One region of the Dyella japonica A8 genome, then DNA from elsewhere that is predicted to be linked to it. Evidence: predicted binding sites of a transcription regulator. Region 1 holds the regulator's gene; the other holds the start of a gene.
The links. The regulator sigma-54, encoded in region 1, starts transcription at its own class of promoters, with help from an activator protein. The targets are predictions, from matches to a motif close to TGGCACGNGCNTTGC.
Positions count from the first base shown of each region.

Region 2: the regulator sigma-54 is predicted to act here: its motif matches at 3,377-3,391, upstream of HY57_RS00730 (fimbrial protein).

Region 1 covers NZ_CP008884.1:1,813,549-1,823,401, forward strand. Annotated here, with positions in the region: gene rapZ (RNase adapter RapZ) at 1-843, opposite strand, end outside; gene hprK (HPr(Ser) kinase/phosphatase) at 847-1,797, opposite strand; gene hpf (ribosome hibernation-promoting factor, HPF/YfiA family) at 1,928-2,251, opposite strand; gene HY57_RS07430 (RNA polymerase factor sigma-54) at 2,540-4,021, opposite strand; gene lptB (LPS export ABC transporter ATP-binding protein) at 4,147-4,866, opposite strand; gene lptA (lipopolysaccharide transport periplasmic protein LptA) at 4,870-5,472, opposite strand; gene lptC (LPS export ABC transporter periplasmic protein LptC) at 5,429-5,992, opposite strand; gene HY57_RS07450 (KdsC family phosphatase) at 6,028-6,567, opposite strand; gene HY57_RS07455 (KpsF/GutQ family sugar-phosphate isomerase) at 6,672-7,682, opposite strand; gene HY57_RS07460 (BolA family protein) at 7,938-8,177, shown strand; gene murA (UDP-N-acetylglucosamine 1-carboxyvinyltransferase) at 8,219-9,478, shown strand.
Region 2 covers NZ_CP008884.1:169,628-179,480, forward strand. Annotated here, with positions in the region: gene HY57_RS00710 (ATP-binding cassette domain-containing protein) at 1-625, opposite strand, end outside; gene HY57_RS00715 (alpha/beta fold hydrolase) at 622-2,199, opposite strand; gene HY57_RS00720 (helix-turn-helix transcriptional regulator) at 2,212-2,445, opposite strand; gene HY57_RS20660 (hypothetical protein) at 2,442-3,065, opposite strand; gene HY57_RS00730 (fimbrial protein) at 3,532-4,113, shown strand; gene HY57_RS00735 (fimbrial biogenesis chaperone) at 4,186-4,941, shown strand; gene HY57_RS00740 (fimbria/pilus outer membrane usher protein) at 4,938-7,718, shown strand; gene HY57_RS20665 (fimbrial protein) at 7,715-8,848, shown strand; gene HY57_RS21385 (hypothetical protein) at 8,853-9,185, opposite strand; gene HY57_RS00750 (FAD-binding oxidoreductase) at 9,450-9,853, opposite strand, start outside.

The DNA of each region.
Region 1 (9,853 bases):
GGCGGCCAGTTTCTCCACCAGGTACACCGAGCGGTGGCGGCCGCCGGTGCAGCCGATGGCGATGGTGACGTAGCTGCGGTCGTCCGCCTCGAAGCGGGGCAACCACGTGTCGAGCCAGCGGGCCGTGTCCGCGAAGTACTCGGCGACCAGCGGCTGGGCTTCCAGGTAGTCGCGCACGCCTGCGTCCTTGCCGGACAGCGGGCGCAGCTTCGGATCCCAGTGAGGGTTGGGCAAGCAGCGCGCGTCGAACACGAAATCCGCGTCCAGCGGCAGGCCGCGGCGGAACGCGAACGACTGGAACATCAGCGTCAGCCCTTCGGTGGCCTCGGCGTAGCCGGTGGCGATCAGGCGGCGCAACTGGTGCACGTTCAGTTCGCTGGAATCGATCACCTTGTCGGCGATGGCGGACAAGGGGCGCAACAGGCGGCGTTCTTCGGCAATGGCATCGGCGAGCGACAGGCGTCGCGATGACAGCGGGTGGCGGCGGCGCGTTTCCGAATAACGCTTGATCAGCACGTCGTCGCGGCAGTCCAGGAAGATCAGGTGGGTGTGCACGCCAGCGGCGGCCAGCTCCGACAGCATGGCCGGCATGCGCTGCAGGTCTTCACTGGGATTGCGCACGTCCACGCCCACCGCCACGTTGCGGCGCTTGCCTTCCACGTGCCGGCTCACCGCGGCGACCAGCTGCGGCAGCAGCACGGTCGGCAGGTTGTCGACGCAGTAGAAGTCCAGGTCTTCCAGCGCGCGCAGGGCTACCGTCTTGCCACCGCCCGACATGCCGGTGAGCACGATCAGGTGGATCGCGTCAGGCTGCTGGATGGCGCTGGAGGTCGTCTCGCTCATGGGTCACCACGGAGGCAGCCGGCGCATCTGGTGCGCCTGGCGGTCGATGAAGGTCTGGGCAGGGTCGATGCCCTTGCTCTTGAGCACATGGTTGCGCACGGCCGCCTCGACCAGCACGGCCAGGTTGCGGCCGGGTGCCACGGGAATGGTGATCATCGGCACCGGCACCTCGAAGATCTCGCGATGGCCGATATCACCGGTGAGGCGCGTGAGCCCGTCGGTGTCTTCCCCTTCGCGCAGGGGCTTCAGGTGCACGACGAGTCGAAGGTACTTGGAGGGCTTGACCGCGGTGTGACCGAACATCTCGCGCACGTTCAGCACGCCCAGGCCGCGCACTTCCAGCAGATCCTGCAGCAGCTCGGGGCAAGTGCCGTCGATGACGTCGGGGGCGATCAGGGTGAATTCGGTGGCGTCGTCGGCCACTAGGCGGTGGCCGCGGCTGATCAGTTCCAGCGCAAGTTCGCTCTTGCCGGAGCCCGATTCGCCGGTGATCAGCACGCCGATGGAGAACACTTCCAGGAACACGCCGTGCAGGGTGATCTTGGGCGCCAGCGTGCGCGCCAGGTGGTACTGCATCCAGGTCAGCAGCTCGTGGCCGCGCTTGGAGCTGATCCACAGCGGGGTATTGGTTTCCTCCGCCACCTCGCGCAGATCGGTGGGGATGGGCTGGTCCTTGGTGACGATCATCGCCACCGGCTGGTAGGCGGCGATCTTGTTGATCGCTTCCCAGCGCTGCCGCGAATCCAGGCTGTCGAGGAAGTTCAGCTCCTCGGTACCGATGATCTGGATCTTGTTCGGATAGATGACGTTGAGATAGCCGATCAACGATGGGCGGCGCGTGGTCGTCGCGGCCTGCTCGAGCACGCGTGATTCGCCGCGCATGCCGGAAACCCAGCGCAGGGCCATGCGCTCGTGAACGCTGTCATAGAGTTGTCGGGCGGTCAGCCTATCCAAGCCTTGTCCTTTGCGCCGCCGGAAGAGGGTGGCTGCGCGGACATTGTGCCAGTTCACACCGGCGGATGCCTTGGATCGGGGGAACAAGCGGGAGGAAGGCCCGCCCGGCGAAGGGGCGGGCCCGGGTGGGTCAGCCGTAGAGGCGCTCGTCGCGGGAAGCGCGCTGGTGCTTGTCGCAGATCTTCTCGCGGTGTTTGCGCAGCTGGGTCACCAGCTTGTCGAAGAGGACGTCGATGGAGACGTACATGTCGTTCTCAAGCGCTTCGGCGTGCAGGGTGCTGCCCGTGACGGAGAGCGTGCCTTCGGCGCGCTGCTGAAGCTTGTTCACGGAAAGAACGATGCTCAGGCCGAGAATGCGTTCGTCGAGGCGGGTGAGGCGGTCGAGCCGGCTGTTCACGTGATCCCGAAGGGCCGGGGTGACTTCAATCTGCTGACCGCTGAGCTGAACTTGCATGTTGCGCCTCCTTCAGTACTGCCGCGGGTGCGGCTGGGGTCGATGCGCCGGTCGCTTATGTCGTGGCCGACACACCTTTGAAAGCAGTAGTTTTTCGGATGGGTTTTCCGGCCTCCTCGCCAAGCAGGGAAAGTCACTATGCGCCTATGAGGTTTTCTTCGCGTTAGAAAGACCTTCACGCGCTCGACATGACAGCTTCCTTCCGATCGTCTCACTCATGAGTATGGGGACGCCTTTTTTGCCGCCAAGTTCCCGAGACGCTTTGCCACAGTGAATGGGCAGGCGCGTTCAGCCAGCGCGCTGGCGCTCGCTGGAGCTGGGAATACGCATGGCTTCGCGGTATTTGGCGACGGTGCGTCGGGCAACCTGAATGCCCTTGCGGTGCAGTTCCTCCGCGATGGCCTGGTCGGACAGCGGCTTGCGCGGGTCCTCGGCATCGACCAGCTTGCGCAGCATGGCCTGGATGGCGGTGGCCGAGGCGCTGCCACCGTCTTCGGTGGACACGCCGCTGGAGAAGAAGTGCTTGAGCTCGAACGTGCCCCGCGGCGTATGGATGTACTTGCGGGTAGTTACACGTGAAATCGTTGATTCGTGCATGCCCACTTCCTCGGCGACTTCGCGCAGCACCAGGGGGTGCATGGCTTCGGGGCCGTAGTCGAGGAAGGCGCTTTGCCGGCGCACGATGGCTTCGGCCACCTTGAGCAGCGTTTCCGCGCGCGATTCCAGGCTCTTGATGAGCCAGCGCGCTTCCTGCAGCTGGCCGCGCATCCAGCTCGCATCGGTGCCGCGTGCCTGGGCGATGAGCCCGCAGTAGTGCTGGTTGAGCCCGAGTCGCGGTTGGCAGTCCGGGTTGAGGCTGACGCGCCAGCGCCCGCCGTCCTTGCGCGCATAGACGTCAGGGGCGACGTATTCCACCGGCGTGACGTCGAGCGCCGCGCCGGGGCGCGGGTCGAGGCTTCGGATCAATACGGCGGCGGCGGCGGTGTCGTCTTCGTTCGCGCGCAGCTTGCGGGCCAGTCGCGCGATGTCGTTGCGCGCCAGCAGTTCCAGTTCCGCGTCCACGATGCGCAAGGCGAGTTCGCGCTGTGGCGTGTCCACTGCGAACTGTTCGAGCTGCACGCGAAGGCAATCGCGCAGATCCACGCTGGCCACGCCGGTGGGATCGAACCGTTGCAGCATGTGCCGCACGTACTCCACTTCCTCCTGCGTCGCCCGGATATCGGCGGGCAGGGCGGCGATGAGCGACTCCATGCTCTCGGTGAGATAGCCATCGGGATTGAGCGCGTCGATCAGCACTGCGGCGATGGTGCGGTCGCGCACGCTCATGTGCGTGAGGTTGAGCTGCCAGAGCAGGTGTTCCTGCAAGGTCTCCGGCGCGGCGTTCTGCGGTTCGAAACCGTCGTCGTCGGCGTTGCCATTGCCGCTGCGCGAGGAGGCGCCGCTGCCGTTGGAGAAGTCGACCGGATCGTCGCTGCCGCCGTCGGAGTCGGCGTCACCCCATTCGGGGGCTTCGGCGTCGTCGACGGTATCGCTGCTGCTGGTCGAGCTGGACGAACTGGCGACGGGAATGGACTCCATCGGCTCGCGTTCGTCGCCGTCGAGGTTTTCCGGGTTGTCGTCGGAAAACTCGAGCAGGGGATTGCTTTCGGCGATCTGACGGAGTTCCGCTTCAAGCTCAAGCTGCGACAGCTGCAGGAGGCGAATCGCCTGCTGCAACTGTGGAGTCAGCGTGAGCTGCTGATTGAGGCGAAACTGCAGTCCGGGTTTCATGCCAGGCGGTCGGGATGAATGTGAAGATCATCCTAACTCCTGGCCCCGGGGTCGGCCATAGGTCGAAGGCCGATTCGCGTACTACCTCAGGTTTAATCCCTGCGAGTTAGGCCGGTCGGCCCGGGTTACAGGCGGAATTCACGGCCCAGGTACACCTCGCGGACCTTTTCGTCGGCCAGGATGTGCGCCGGCGTGCCACGCGAAAGCACCTCGCCGTCGTTGAGGATGTACGCGCGGTCACAGATGCCCAGCGTCTCGCGCACGTTGTGGTCGGTGATGAGCACGCCGATGCCACGCTCCTTGAGGTGACGGACGATGCGCTGGATTTCGCCCACCGAAATGGGGTCGACGCCCGCGAACGGTTCGTCCAGCAGCATGTAGCGCGGGTGTGCGGCCAGTGCGCGGGCGATTTCCACGCGGCGGCGTTCGCCACCGGAAAGGCTGATGCCCTTCTGGTCGGCGATGTGCGAAATCTTCAGTTCGTCCAGCAGGCTTTCCAGCTCGTTGGTGCGCCGCTTCTCGTCCCAGCCTTCGCGCAGCTCCAGCACCGCCATGATGTTGTCGGCGACGGTAAGGCGCCGGAACACCGAGGCTTCCTGGGGCAGGTAGCCGATGCCGAGCTTGGCGCGCTGGTGCATGGGCAGGCCGGTGATGTCCTGCTTGTCCAGCTTGATGACGCCGGCGTCGGCTTCGATCAGGCCCACCACCATGTAGAAACAGGTGGTCTTGCCGGCGCCGTTGGGGCCCAGCAGGCCAACCACTTCGCCCTCGCGGATGGAGAAGGCGAAGTCGCGCACGACTTGGCGTGCCTTGAAGCTTTTTTGCAGACCTTCAGCGGACAGCATCGATCAGTGGCCCTCGGCCGGCTTGGTGGTCGGCTGTGGAGCCGCGGGTGGCGTGGCGGCCGGCGCGCCCGGCTTGGGCTTGGGCAGGATCACGCCGTGCACCAGCCCGTCGCCGCCGGCTTCGCCGGTGATCAGGCTGGTGTTGGTGTTGTAGGTGAGCTTGTCGCCGTGGAACTCGCCGCGACCCTGCTGGCGCACCACGGCGTTGGTGGTGAGCACGGCGATGCCGTTGATGTTGTCGTAGTCCAGCGTGGCGGCGTCGCCCTGCACCAGGTTGTTGTTCTCGTCCAGCTGCTGGATGTGGGCCGGATTGCCGGTGACCACCACGCGGGCGATCTGCTGCTCGCCGTCCATGTAGATCTTGGCCACGTCGCCGGTCAGCACCATCGTGCCCTGGACCACCTTCACGCTGCCCTTGAGGGTGCTGATGGTGTTGGGGGCGTTGAACGCCTCGGTGTACTTGGCGTCGTAGTTCATCGGCTGGTCGCGGTCCGACTTCTTCGCCATGGCCGCGGCAGGCAGCAGGGCGAGCAGGCCCAGTGCGAGGAGGCTGGCGGAAAGCTTAGGACTTGTGGGTGCGCGGCGGGTACGTGCCGTGGCTTTCATCGAGCAGCTCCAGATGATTGGTGTTGAGGTTGGCACGCATGCCGACCCCGCTAAGTGTACGTGCGCCTTGCTTCATGTGCGCCGGGGCGTCGGTCACCATCCGGTTTTCCTTGGGCCAGGCGGTAACGTCGGAGGTGTGGATCTCCGCCGCGTCGGTGATCCCGAACGCCGCTCTGTGCATATAGACCGGGCCCTGCAGCTTGAGCAGGGTGCCGCTCTTGTCCACCCAGGCGTAGAGCGAATTGCCCAGCCACGGGGGCACGCCCGCCTGGTTCGAGGGCAGGGTGAAGTCGGGTGTGGTGATGTAGAGGGAGTCGTCGTTTTCGCGGCGTTCCAGGCGCGGGGCCACCATCTGGAAGCTCGGCAGGCCATCCACGTCGTACGACCACAGCTGGAAATTGGTCAGCGTGTAGCCCGAGCGCGGCGGACCGACGAACTCGTTGATCTTCGGCGCCGGGGCCAGCCACCAGTACAGCACCTGGGTGGCGCCCATGGCCGCGGCCATGACGATGATCGCCACCGGAAGGCTCCGGTCGCGGAGGTACGTTCGCAAATTCACCGCCAGCGCTCCCGCTCGGCCGCTGCCTTGCCCTGGGCCTGCAGGATCATGTCGCAGACCTCGCGGGCCGCCCCCTGGCCGCCACCCAGGCGGGTGTGCCAATGGGCCTGTTCGGCCACCCATGGATGGGCGTTGGCCACGGCCACGGCGAGGCCGGCGATGCGCATCGCCGGCAGGTCGGGCAGATCGTCGCCCACGAAGGCTGCCTGTTCCGGCGCCAGGTTGAGTGCTTCCAGCAGCTGCTCCAGGCTGGCGCGCTTGTCGCCCTGGCCCTGGTAGACGTGGGCGATGTCCAGCTCCTCGGCGCGCAGGGCCACGGGGTGGCTGATGCGGGCGGAAATGATCGCCACCTGCACCCCGTTGGCCATCAGGCGCTTCAGGCCCAGGCCGTCGTGCACGTGGAACACCTTGGTCTCATGGCCGTCCTCGGCGTACCACAGGCGGCCGTCGGTCAGGGTGCCGTCCACGTCGAACACGACGAGGCGGATCTTGGCGGCACGGGCCAGGACGTCTGCGGGAATATCAGCCAGATACATGAGTGAGATCGGCAACCAGGCGAGGAAGGGGTGAAACCGTCAAACGCCGGGCAACCCGGACGGTGGACGCGATGGCGGTAAAGGAGAGCAGCCGAACCTTTCGATCAGACCACACGGGCACGGAGCAGGTCGTGAATGTTCAGGGCGCCCACCACCTGCTGCTGGTCATTGACCACCAGCAGGGCGTGGATCTGGTGTTTTTCCATCAACTGGGCCGCCTCGATGGCGAGCTTGTCGGCACCGATGGTCTTGGGGCCGCGGGTCATCAGTTCGGCCACCGTGGCGCCGCGCAGGTCGACGCCGTCGTCGTCCAGCGCGCGGCGAAGGTCACCGTCGGTGAACACGCCGAGCAGGTGCTGGTCGGCGTCCACCACGGCGGTCATGCCCAGGTGCTTGCGCGTCATTTCCATCAGCGCCTGCGTGAGCGAGGCATTGGGCGGCACCGCCGGGATGCCTTCGCCGGTGTGCATCACATCGCTGATATGCAGCAGCAGGCGGCGCCCCAGGCTGCCGGCCGGATGCGAGCGGGCGAAGTCTTCCGAGGTGAAACCCCGAGCCTCGAGCAATGCGACGGCGAGGGCGTCGCCCATCACCAGGGCTGCCGTGGTGCTGGCCGTGGGGGCCAGGCCCAGCGGGCAGGCTTCGGCGGCGATGCTGGCATCCAGGTGCACATTGGCCTGGTCGGCCAGCGAGGAGTTGGCGTTGCCCGTGATGGCGATGAGGGGAATGCCCTGGCGCTTGATCACCGGCAGGATGAACAGCACTTCGTCGGTTTCGCCGGAATTGGACAGGGCGAGCACCACGTCCTGCGGCAGGATCATGCCAAGGTCGCCATGGCTGGCCTCGCCCGGGTGGACGAAGAACGCCGGCGTGCCGGTGGACGCCAGCGTGGCGGCGATCTTGCGGGCGACGTGGCCCGATTTGCCCATGCCGGTCACCACCACGCGGCCGGCGCAGCCCATGATCAGGCGGCAGGCTTCCACGAATTCGGGGCCGATGCGCGGTTCGAGCGCGCGGATGGCGGCGGCCTCGGTGGCGATCACCGTGCGTGCGCTCTGCACGATGGTGTCGGCGTTGATCGCGTGCTGGCTGGCTGGGGCGACGTGGGCGTTCATGCGTCCTCGGATATCGGGCCGGAATTCCGTCATGACCCTGAACGGGTGGCTGAAAGAAGGAAAGTTCCGCTAAATCATGTTGTTGTGCGTAAGAGGCGCCTCAAAAGGGGATGGCGCCGGGCTCACGTGTCGTTTCTGCGACAGAGGTTTTCCATTAACATGGCATATTCGCATTTTAACGTCATAGTCGGTGACATTGGGTTCGGTTCCAGTCCGGATCGGTGGCACTGACCCAAACCCGCAAGTGGAAAACCCATGGACGCTGCCACCATCCAGGCAATGATCGAACAAGGCCTGCCCGGTGCGCAGGCGACCGTCAGCGGCGACGACGGCGTGCACTTCGAGGCTGAAGTGGTGGCTGAGCAGTTCGCCGGCAAGCTGCCGCTGGCCCGGCACCGCTTGGTTTACGCCACGCTGGGGAATCTCATGGGCGGTGCGATCCACGCGCTGGCCCTGAAAACGCACACTCCCGCGGAGGTCGCTGCGCGCCGTTGAGGCCGCGCAGCCCCCGTGCAATCGATTCGTAAGGACTTTAGATGGCCAAGATCCTGATCAGTGGCGGCGAGCCGCTCCACGGTGAAGTGGGTATTTCGGGCGCGAAGAACGCCGTGCTGCCGATTCTCGCTTCCTGCCTGCTGGCCGATGAGCCGGTGGCGATCAGCAACGTGCCCCACCTGCACGATGTGACCACCTTCATCGAGCTGCTGGGCCAGATGGGCACGCAGCTGGTGCTGGACGACCGCATGAAGATGCACGTCGACCCGCGCTCCACCGACCGCTGCTTCGCCCCGTACGACCTGGTGCGCACCATGCGTGCGTCCATCCTCGTGCTGGGCCCGCTGGTGGCCCGCTTCGGCGAGGCGGAAGTGTCGCTGCCGGGTGGTTGCGCCATCGGCTCGCGTCCGGTCGACCAGCACATCCGCGGCCTGCAGGCGCTGGGCGCCGACGTGGTCGTGGAGAACGGCTACATCAAGGCCAAGGCCAAGCGCCTGAAAGGCGCGCGCATCTCGATGGACATGGTCACCGTGACCGGTACCGAGAACATCATGATGGCCGCCGCGCTCGCGTCCGGCACCACCATCATCGAGAACGCCGCGCAGGAACCGGAAGTGGTCGACCTGGCGCACTGCCTGATCGCCATGGGCGCGCAGATCGAAGGCGCCGGCACCTCCACGCTGACCATCCATGGCGTGGAACGCCTGCATGGCGCTGAGTACGAAGTGCTGCCTGACCGCATCGAAACCGGCACGTTCCTGGTCGGCGCGGCAATGACCGGCGGCAAGGTGCGCGCCCGCAATGCCCGTGCCGACACGCTGGACGCCGTGCTCGCCAAGCTGGAAGACGCTGGCGCACACATCTCCACCGGCGCCGACTGGATCGAGCTGGACATGCGTGGCCGCCGCCCCAAGGCGGTGAACATCACCACCGCGCCGTACCCAGCTTTCCCGACCGACATGCAGGCGCAGTTCACCGCGCTCAACTGCGTAGCCGAAGGCGTGGGCATCATCACCGAGACGGTGTTCGAGAACCGCTTCATGCACGCGCTGGAACTGCAGCGCCTGGGTGCGGACATCCGCCTGGAAGGCAACACCGCCATCATCAAGGGCGTGGAGAAGATGAGCGGCGCGCCGATCATGGCAACCGACCTGCGTGCCTCCGCCTGCCTCGTGCTCGCCGGCCTGGTGGCCGAGGGCGATACCACGGTCGATCGCGTGTATCACATCGATCGCGGTTACGAGAACATCGAAGAAAAGCTGGGCGTGCTTGGCGCGAAGATTCGTCGCCTGCCGTCCTGAGGCATGACACGCATTGCCCATGAAAAAGGCCGCTTTCGCGGCCTTTTTCTTTGGGGCCTGACGTGCCTCATCCTTCAACATTGTCGCCCGGTAAAAGCGGGGAGCCAGTCTTCAATATCGTCACCCCTGCAAAAGCAGGGAGCCAGTCTTCAACATCGTCGCCCCCGTAAAAGCGGGGTGCCAGTCCTCAACATCGTCATCCCCGCGAAAGCGGGGAGCCAGTCCTCAACATCGTCATCCCCGCGAAAGTGGGGATCCAGTGTCTTTCGATTTGGTGGCACGCTTCAAAGTCACTGGATCCCCGCTTTCGCGGGGATGACGGTGAGGCGAGACGGACGGTGAGGCGAGACCGACGGTGAGGCGAGACGGACGGTG
Region 2 (9,853 bases), 1.6 Mb from region 1:
GGCCGTTGGCGATCACCACGATGCGATCGCACAACGCAGCCACCTCCTGCATGATGTGGCTGGAGAACAGCACGCAACGGCCCTCGCTTTTCAGGTGCTGCATGAACTGCCGCAGCGCGCGCGTGGCCATCACGTCCAAGCCGTTAGTGGGTTCGTCGAGGATGACGTTGCGCGGGTCGTGGATGAGCGCGCGTGCGATCGCCGTTTTCACCCGCTGGCCTTGCGAGAAGCCCTCGGTGCGGCGGTCGGCGATGTCTTCCATCTCCAGCGCCTTCACCAGCGCCTCCCGGCGACGGTCGATGACGTCGTCGGGCAGGCCATGCAGGCGCGCGAAGTAGTCGACGTTCTCGCGTGCGGTCAGGCGCTTGTAGAGCCCTCGCGCATCCGGCAGCACGCCGAGCTGGCGACGTACTGCCAGTGCATCGTCGGCGGCGTCGATGCCATCCACCAGCACCTGTCCGCGATCGGGCTTCATCAGGGTATAGAGCATGCGCAGCGTGGTGGTCTTGCCGGCGCCATTGGGGCCGAGCAGGCCGGTAATCTCGCCGTCGCGCGCCTTGAAGCTCACGCCGTCCACGGCCTTCACGGCGCCGAACGCCTTGTGCAGATCCTTCACCTCGATCATGGCGTCGCTCCGTTGAAATCGATGAACGTGGGCGTGGCTTGCAAGCGCTTGAGGCAGGTGGCGTCGAGCGCCTTCGGGTCGAGATCTTCGATGAAGTGCTTCACCACCTGCGGCGCGCACCCGGTATTGATCACATTGTGGCCTTGCCCGGTGAGCACGAAGTGGCGCGAGTTCGGCAGGTTCTTTGCCACCTGGTCGCCATAGCGCGGCGGCGTGACGGGATCGAACTGGCCGGAGAACAGCAGCGCCGGGGCATCCGTCTTCAGGGGCTGGTGGAAATCGGCTGGCCGCGTGCCCTTGGGCCAGACCGAACAGGTGTTGCGCAGCGTGTCGACCATGCGGGTGCCGAGGATGGTGTGCGCATCCGCGTCAGCCGGGGTGAGCAGGTCGGCGTCCTCGCTGCAGATCACCGACAGCTGCATGCCGCCATTCATGGTGTCGGAAAGATCACCCGACAGCAGCTTGGCCTGCCCCAGCAGCGGTCCGACATCGCCATGCGCCGCCGCGTCGATGGACACGGGCAGCAGCGCGGCGGTCAGCGGCGAGTACGCAAACATGCGCACCACGCTGGCCAGCGAATACTCGCTCAGGGTGCGTTGCACGCTCTGGTAGTTCTGTGGATCGCGGAAGCTCACCTTGTGCGGGTTGGCGCGCAACGCATCGCGCAGCTGGTAGAGCGTCTGGTACGGGTCGCTGAAGCGCTTGCGGCAGGCGTCGTTGGCGGTGCACTGGGCGAACTGCGCCTTCAGCGCGTCGTCGAGATTGCGCGCGAAGTCCTGCCCCAGCACCAGTTCGTTCGGCACGACGCCGTCCAGCACCAGGCTGCGCACGGCCTTGGGATAGTGCATGGCGTACTGCTGCGCCATGCGCGTGCCGTAGGACACGCCGACCAGGTCGAAGGTCGGCGAGCCCAGCGCCTTGCGCACGTCTTCCAGGTCCTGCGCGGCAATGGTGGTGGTGTAGTAGCGCGGGTCGGCCTTGCCTTGGAGCTGTTTGAGGCAGCGCTCGGCTTCCTGCTTTTGCCGCTCGGCGCCGGCATCGATGTCTTCGGAGCCGCCTTCCGTGCCCTCGCCCTCGTCCTTGCAGGTCAGCGGGTTGGAACCGCCCGTGCCGCGCTGGTCGAGCAGCACGACGTGGCGATGTGCGGTGAGCGGCTGCAACGCGGTCGACACGCCCGGCCACGACTCGGTGGCCGCCTGCCCAGGACCGCCAGCAAGCATCACCAGCATGTCCTTGCTGGCCACCTGCGCGCTGCTGCGGATCACCGCCAGCTTCAGGCGGATCTTGCGGCTGTTCGGATCATCGCGGTTCTCGGGCACGTCGAACGGCGCGCACCAGGCCGCCGTCGACAAGCCGCTGTTCGGCTGGCCCAGTTCGCACGGTGCGAGGGTCAGCGAACCGAGTTTCCATGTCTGCGGGACCACGGGCGTGGATGGATGATCGACCGGTGCGATGGTCGCGGTGCCATCGCTGACCGCCTCACTGGTGGGCGGATGGAAATGTTTCCACCCCAACGCGGCCAGTCCAATGACCACCACGCCTATGCGGAAGGCCGTTCGGCCCTTGATTGCCATGGGTGCTCTCCCTCACTCCATTGGATGTCGCGAAACCGCAGGCGATGCCGCCTGCCATTCCGGTTCGAAGATTGATTCGATGGACAGGCCGAACAGGCGCGCGATCTTGAAGGCCAGCGGCAGGCTCGGATCGTACTTGCCCGTCTCGATGGCGTTCACCGTCTGGCGCGAAACGTCCAGGCGTTCGGCAAGGTCGGCCTGCGACCAGCCGCGATCGCCGCGCAGTTCACGGATACGGTTGTTCATTCGCGGCGCGCACGCCAGGTCAGATAGCCGCGAACGGCGCCATAGATCAGGCAGAGTACCGGGTACGTCAGCAGCAGCACGAAGGTGCCGTCCAGCACGAGGATCCTCGATGCACCAAGGAACCCCAGCGCCATGCTCGCCACGCCGACCACCGCCGCGCTGACGGCGATGGCTTCCAGATGCTGGCGACGCTCCAGCTCGTCGCCGGCCAGAATGTGCCGCACGCAGGCAATGACGATCCACGCGATCGGCAGCATGGGCGACAGCACCAGCGCCGTCTTGAGCGCGCCGGGCGACATGCCCTTCTGCAGCGGCCAGGCGTAGAGCATCACGACCATATAAATGAGGATCGCCGGCATGAACTCGCGCAGGTAACGGCGATCCACCGCGCGGCAGCGCTCGCGTATCAGCGCCCTGCTCGTGTAGATCGTGAATGGCAGCCCGGCGATGAATACCACCAGCCCCAGCAGCTTCAGCAGCGCCCCATCCCGGATCATGAGCCAGAAGCTGGCCGCCAGCAGCGCATACGCGAGGGCGACCGCACCCCAGCGGGCCCAAGTGGGCCACGCCTCCATGGGCGCGAGCCGACCGCCTTGGGTGAACCCCGTGGATGCGCTCATGGCACCCCACCCGTCTTCCCGACCTGTTCCATGCCGCCTCCCGCCACATGTCAAGCTGCCTTGACATGAAGCTAGTACTGCAGGCGAACCGTGTCAAGCAAACTTTACACGCAAGCCGTTTATCGGCGAGAGGTTCCGAAACTTGAGGGTGACGTTAATAGGATCATTCCCAAAATGTGACGCAATGTGCACATTCCCACCCACGCCGGGCGGCCCGAAGTGACCTTTCAGGGCTCACTGAATCGTCACAAAATTTTAACGACGATCTCTCATTTCTGCCTGCGCCGCCATTTCTTCACCTCCCTACACCTTGGCACGGCCATTGCTTATCGCCCCCGGTAAGCGATCTGGCCACCGACCTGTACAGGCTCGGACCAGAAGCCGAAGGCGCCATGGGGGGCAGAAGCCACTGTCCGGAAGCGCATAACGAACAGGTTTCATCCACACACGCTCAAAGGACATGGATATGAAGAAGCTTCTCCTCGCTGCCCTGGTTGCCTCCACCCTGGGCTTTGCGGGCCTCGCCACCGCCGCCACCCCGGTCGTCAGCAGCGGCACGATCACCGTGAACGGCAAGATCGTCTCCTCGACCTGCACCGTCACCGCGAACGGCCAGCAGAACCCGACCATCACGCTGCCGACCCTGGACACGAACTCGCTGCCGGCTGGCGCTTCGGCCGGCTGGACCGCCCTCACCTTCTCGGTCACGGGCTGCTCGGCTGTCACCAACCCCGCCGCGACCTCGCTGTCCACCTACTTCTCGAGCGTCAACGTCGACAGCACCACCGGTTACCTGAAGAACACCACCGCCGGCGGCAGCAACGTCGAAATCGTGCTGTCGAACTCGCAGACCGCGGCCCTGGGCGCCGGCAACGGCCTGGCCCTGAACGCCCCCGCCGGTTCGCAGAACACCCCGGTGGTCGCCATCCCGGGTACGACCACCGGCATCGCTACGTTCAACTACTACGTGGGCTACGTTGCCGGCACGTCGGCCGCCACGGCCGGTGCGGTCAACACCACGGTCCAGTACGCGCTGAGCTATCAGTAAGCGTTGCAATACCCGTGCTGCGGCCGCCCTGGCCGCAGCACTTCTCCCTCTGCAATCTCTCCGGGGTTTCCCATGAAGCGTCCTCTCCGCGCCCTTTCCGCGGCGCTGCTGGCGGTTGGCTGCCTGGTTTCCATGACGGCAGCACGCGCCAACGTGATCATTGCCGGTACCCGGATCATCTTTCCCGCCGCCGATGGCGAGGTCACGGTTCGCCTGACCAACCAGAACACCACGCCTGCGCTCATCGAGTCGTGGGTGGACAACGGCGACCCGATGTCCACGCCAGACAAGGTGAAGACGCCCTTCCTGGTGACCCCGCCGCTGTTCCGCATGGAGCCGAACCGGGACCAGAGCCTGCGCATCCTGTTTACCCACAGCGATCAGCCGCTGCCCACCGACCGCGAGTCGGTGTTCTGGCTCAACGTGCTCGAAGTGCCGCCCAAGCCCACCAGCCTGGAAGTGCAGAAGGCAAACACGCTGCAGATGGCGATCCGGTCGCGCCTCAAGTTGTTCTACCGTCCGGCCGGTCTTGCCGGCGATCCGGTCAAGGCACCGGGCGAACTGACTTTCAAGGCCACCAGCGCTGCCGGCACGGCGGCGGTGGTGGTGCACAACCCCACGCCGTACTACGTCACGATCACCGAACTGCGCGTGACGACGGGCGGCAGCGCGCACAAGTCCGAGCCGGGCATGGTGGCGCCGATGTCTGACCTCACGCTGTCCGTGGCGGACCTCAAGCAGGCGCCGGCCGCCGGCACTGCCATCGAATACCACTGCATCAATGATTTCGGTTCGGACGTTGTCCTCAAGGGCGCCGTCTCGCCGTGACGGCGCTGCACGCCACGACCCAGCGACGCACGTCCTGGTCCGTGGCGTGCCGTCGCGCATTCCTGAGTTCGGCCATCGCCGCCACGCTGGCTGGCGCGACTTTCAGTGCACACGCCCTGCCGGCGGCGGCCAATGGCGCCGATCCGGCCGCCTCCGGCGGCTACGCCGACTTTGACCGCAGCATGCTGTCGGGCGCTGGCCAGAACACCACCGACCTGTCGCGCTTCGAGCATGGCAACCCCGTACTGCCGGGCGAGTACGTCAGCGACGTCTACTTGAACAACGTGTGGATGAGCCGCGAGGCAGTGCGCTTCGCCGCACCCTCGGCGAAAGCGGACGCCGTGGCCTGCCTCAGCCGCAAGATGCTCGACCAGTTCGGCCTGCACCCCAAGATGGGCGACGACGTGGCCAAGCGCCTGGACGACCCGAACGGCTGCGTCTCGCTGGGTGAGTTGATCCCCGACGCGACGATGATCTTCGACATGACGCGACTGCGCCTGGACGTGAGTGTCCCGCAGGCCTACCTGGGCGTGATGCCGCGCGGCTACGTGAGCCCCGAGTACTGGGACGCCGGTACCACGGCCGGCCTGCTCAACTACAACTTCAACAGCTTCCACAGCAGCAGCCAGGGCGCCAGCCAGACCTCGTCGTACCTGGGCGTGAGCACGGGCCTGAATGTCGGCCTGTGGCACCTGCGCGAGCAGGGCACGATGACGTGGACGTCCGGGTCGGGCAACGTGCGCTCCCAATCGCACTGGCAGAACATCCAGACCTATCTGCAACGCGACTTGCCGTCGCTGCGCGCGGTGCTCTCCGTGGGCGACAGCTATACCGACGGCGCAGTGTTCGACAGCTACGGCATCCGCGGCGTGCAGCTGTCGACCGATGACCGCATGCTGCCGCAGACGATGCAGGGCTACGCGCCGATGATCCGCGGCGTGGCGACCACCAACGCGCTGGTGAGCGTGCGCCAGAACGGCGTGCAGATCTACCAGACCACGGTGTCACCCGGCCCCTTCGTCATCAACGACCTGTACCCGACCGGCTTCGGCGGCAATCTCGACGTCACCGTGACCGAAGCCGATGGCCACACCACCAGCTTTGTCGTGCCCTATGCCTCTGTCGCGCAGTTGCTGCGCCCGGGCATCACGCGTTTCGACGTCGCGGCCGGCCAGTTGCGCGCCGCCGCCATCAAGGACCAGCCTGGTGTGGTGCAGGCGACCGTGCAGCACGGCTTCAACAATCTGCTTACCGGCTATGCCGGCATCGTAGGCTCGCAGGGTTACGGCGCGGCGCTGATCGGCGCAGCCATCGACACGCACTATGGCGCCCTCGCCCTCGACGTGACCCAGGCTCAGGCGCATATCCCCGGCTACTCGACGCAGTCGGGCCAGAGCGTGCGCGTGACGTACAGCAAGATCATCCCCTCCACGCAGACCAACTTCTCCGTGGCCGCTTACCGCTATTCCACCGGCGGCTACCTCAGCCTGACCGATGCCGAGCAGGCGCGTGACTACGTGCGCCAGGGCCGTGACGCGTTCGCCACCAGCGTGACGCCGGTGGTGCCCACCATCGACGGTGTGAATGCGTCGAGCGTACTGACGCCCGCCCAGCAGGCAGCGCTCAACGGCACCACGCTCAATGCCGGCTCGTTGTTCACGGTGACGGGCGTGCAGCGCCAGCGCAGCAGTTTCACGCTGTCGATGAGCCAGCCGCTCGGCCCCATCGGCGGCTCGCTGTATGCGAACGTCTCCGTGCGCAGCTACTGGAACCGCAACGGCAACGACACGCAGTACCAGGTGGGCTACAACAACCATTTCCGTCGCCTTGCCTATGGCGTGTCGGCGACGCGCTCGGTCGACTCCACGGGCCATTACGACAACCAGTTCTTTGTGAACTTCACCCTGCCGCTGGGATCGACGCCGCATTCGCCCACGATGACGCTCAACCTGTCGCATGACGACCAGAGCGGTTCGCAGGAGCAGGCGATGGTGAGCGGCACCCTGGGTTCGGACAATCAGTACAACTATGGCGCGACCGCCTCGCACAGCTCCGGTGGATCCGGCAGCTCCAGCAACGCCGGCTCGCTGAGCGCGGGTTATCGCAGCCCGTATGCGGTCTTCTCGGCGACCTACGGCAAGGGCTCGGGCTACTCGCAGGCCTCTGTCAGCGTGAGTGGCTCGATCATCGCGCACCCGGGCGGCGTCACCTTCGGCCAGCCCATCAGCGACACCGTGGGCGTGGTCTACGCCCCTGGCGCGGCCGGCGCCCGCGTGAACAGCAGCGGCGGCATCGTCATCGATCGCTTCGGCTACGCCATCGTTCCGTACCTGACGCCGTACAGCCTCAACACGGTGCAGATCGACCCGAAGGGCCTGCCGCTGGACGTGCAGCTCTCCACCACCAGCGCACAGGTCGCCCCGTACGCGGGCGCCGTGGTGATGCTGAAGTTCAAGACCGAGAATGGCCGTACCATCCTGATCCACTCGCAGATGGAGAACGGCGATGCACCGCCGTTCGGCGCTGAAGTATTCAACGAGAAGAACGCATCGCTGGGCGTGGTGGGCCAGGCCGGCCAGATCCTGGTGCGCGGCGTCGAGCAGTCCGGCCAGCTCACCGTTCGGTGGAATGATGACGACGGCCAGGCGCAGTCCTGCTCGTTCTCGTACCAGCTGCCGGCCAAAGACAAGAACACGCCGTCCAAGGCCCCGCAGCAGATTCAGGCAACGTGCGTCAGGCCCACCATGGTCGCGCAGGCAACAAGGAGTGGCTCATGACAGGCGGCAATAACCAACGTAGGCCATGGGCACGGCTGTCGGCGCTGTGGCTGCTGATGTTGCTGGCTTTCGTCGGCTGGGCGCCATCGGCGCTGGCGGCGGCGCCCGCATGCTCCGCGTCTTCCGCCACGCTCACCATGCCGTCCAGCGTCACCGTCCAGCCGTTCGCCGGTGCCGGTCCGATCTCGGGTGCAACGGGCACGGCGACCATCACGTTCAATTGCTCGGGTCTTCCCGCGTCGAAGTCTTCGCCCGACTACACCGCGACCATCCAGGCCGGCCAGTTCCTGGCCCCGCTGGACGCTACCAACAACACGAACGGTCCGGGCATCACCTTCGCCACCAACATCACGGGGTTGGCCGTACTGGTCACCGCATCAACGGTGCAGGCCACCAGCAACAGCTGCCTTGCCTGCGGCCCCACTAGCACGGCGGGTTATGTGCCCGGCTCTATCGTCGCGCCATCCAACTCGAAGGTGAACGCGTACTCGGGCTCGTTCTCCGCCGTCTATACCGCGCAACTGATCAAGACCACCTCCGGTGCGGTATCTCCCGGCACCATCACGACGAACCAGCTCATTCCGTTCTGGTGGTACATCCCGGGCGGCAGTGTCGACTCGGTCAGCCAGGCCCTCAATGCCTATCTGATCCTGCCGAACATCACCATCACCGTGCCGACGTGCACCATTTCGGCAGGCGCCAACCAGACGGTAACGCTCCCCACCGTGGATAGCAGGCTGCTTGCCACCAGCGGCGCCACGGCCGGCCTCACACCTTTCAGTATCAGTATCACCAACTGTCCGGCGGGCGCGTCGATCGCGACCAACGTCTTCAGCGGCGGCTCCACGGACAGCACCACGGGTGCGCTGACGAACACCACCTCGTCGGCCAAGGGTGGATCAGGCGCGGCCAACCTCGAGGTGCAGTTCCTCAATGGCCCTGGCGGCAGCAACAACGCGGGCTCGCTCATCAATCTCAGCCAGACCACGGCAAGCGCACAGGGCACGAGCACCTATACGCTCGTCAACAATGGCGCGACGCTCAATTACTACGCCCAATACCTGGCTACCGGGGCGGTCACGCCGGGCCTCTTCACGGCCACGGTGCAGTACGGCATCACTTATCAGTGAACGATCACTCGTAGGTTCGCGTGACGATGCGTGTGTCGCCGCCCGCGGCATAACCCGAAAAATAAGCCAGCAGGCGATCGCTGCCCGCAACGGACTCAAGCAATGTCACATCCTGACGATAACTAGAAGCAGGCGGTGATGCCTCCCCGGAAACGGCCGGGCAGCGGTGCCGCCCGCGATCTGGCGTGGTCCCGTCCGTATCGGCCACGCTGCACGTCGGCACGACGATGGCCCCGACGAACGTGATGGTTCCACTGCCGCCCGCGTGCGCCAACGGCGTACCCAATGCCCAGGCAACGGCGCAAACCACACAGGTCCTGCGAATCCAGCCCTTCATAAGTGCCCCTTCCCGCACCCCCTGCGGAAAGAGGGGGTACATGACGGGTCTATCGGCGTGGGTATCCGGGGCTTGATATCGGAAACCCGGGCACGTTCTCAGGGCGTGAACCAAGTCACACTTTTGACGCACCCCCACCAAGGGCATACGTAGAACTACGTTGGGAAGAGGCGAGGGGCGTCGCCGGGGCTGATCCGGTTAGCGGCCAGTCTCAGCCGAACTTGAGTGCTTTGTTGGCAACGGTTTAGAAACCGCTTCCGCCAATCAACGTGAGGAAACGTACTTCTCGCGGCGGATATGCATCACCGGCAGGCCGAAGTCCTTCAGGGTGGTGAAGGCGGCGTCGACCATGTTGGGGTTACCGCACAGGTAGGCGATGTCCCGGTCGGCGCTGGGCGCCAGCTCGGCCAGCACGTTCTGCACATGGCCCGGGCGGTCGGTCGGGCGGGGCTCCGTCCGGGGCTGGCGGCTCAGGCAGCCATAGAAGTGGAAGCCCGGGTTGGCCTGGGCGAAGGCCTCGAACTGGTCCCCATAGAGCAGCTCGGTCTCGTTACGGGCGCCGTACAGCAGCACCACTTCCCGGCCTTGCTTCACCAGCTCGGCGATCTGCGGAAGCATGGCGCGGTACGGCGTGACGCCGGTGCCGGTGGCCAGCAGCAGGTAGCGGG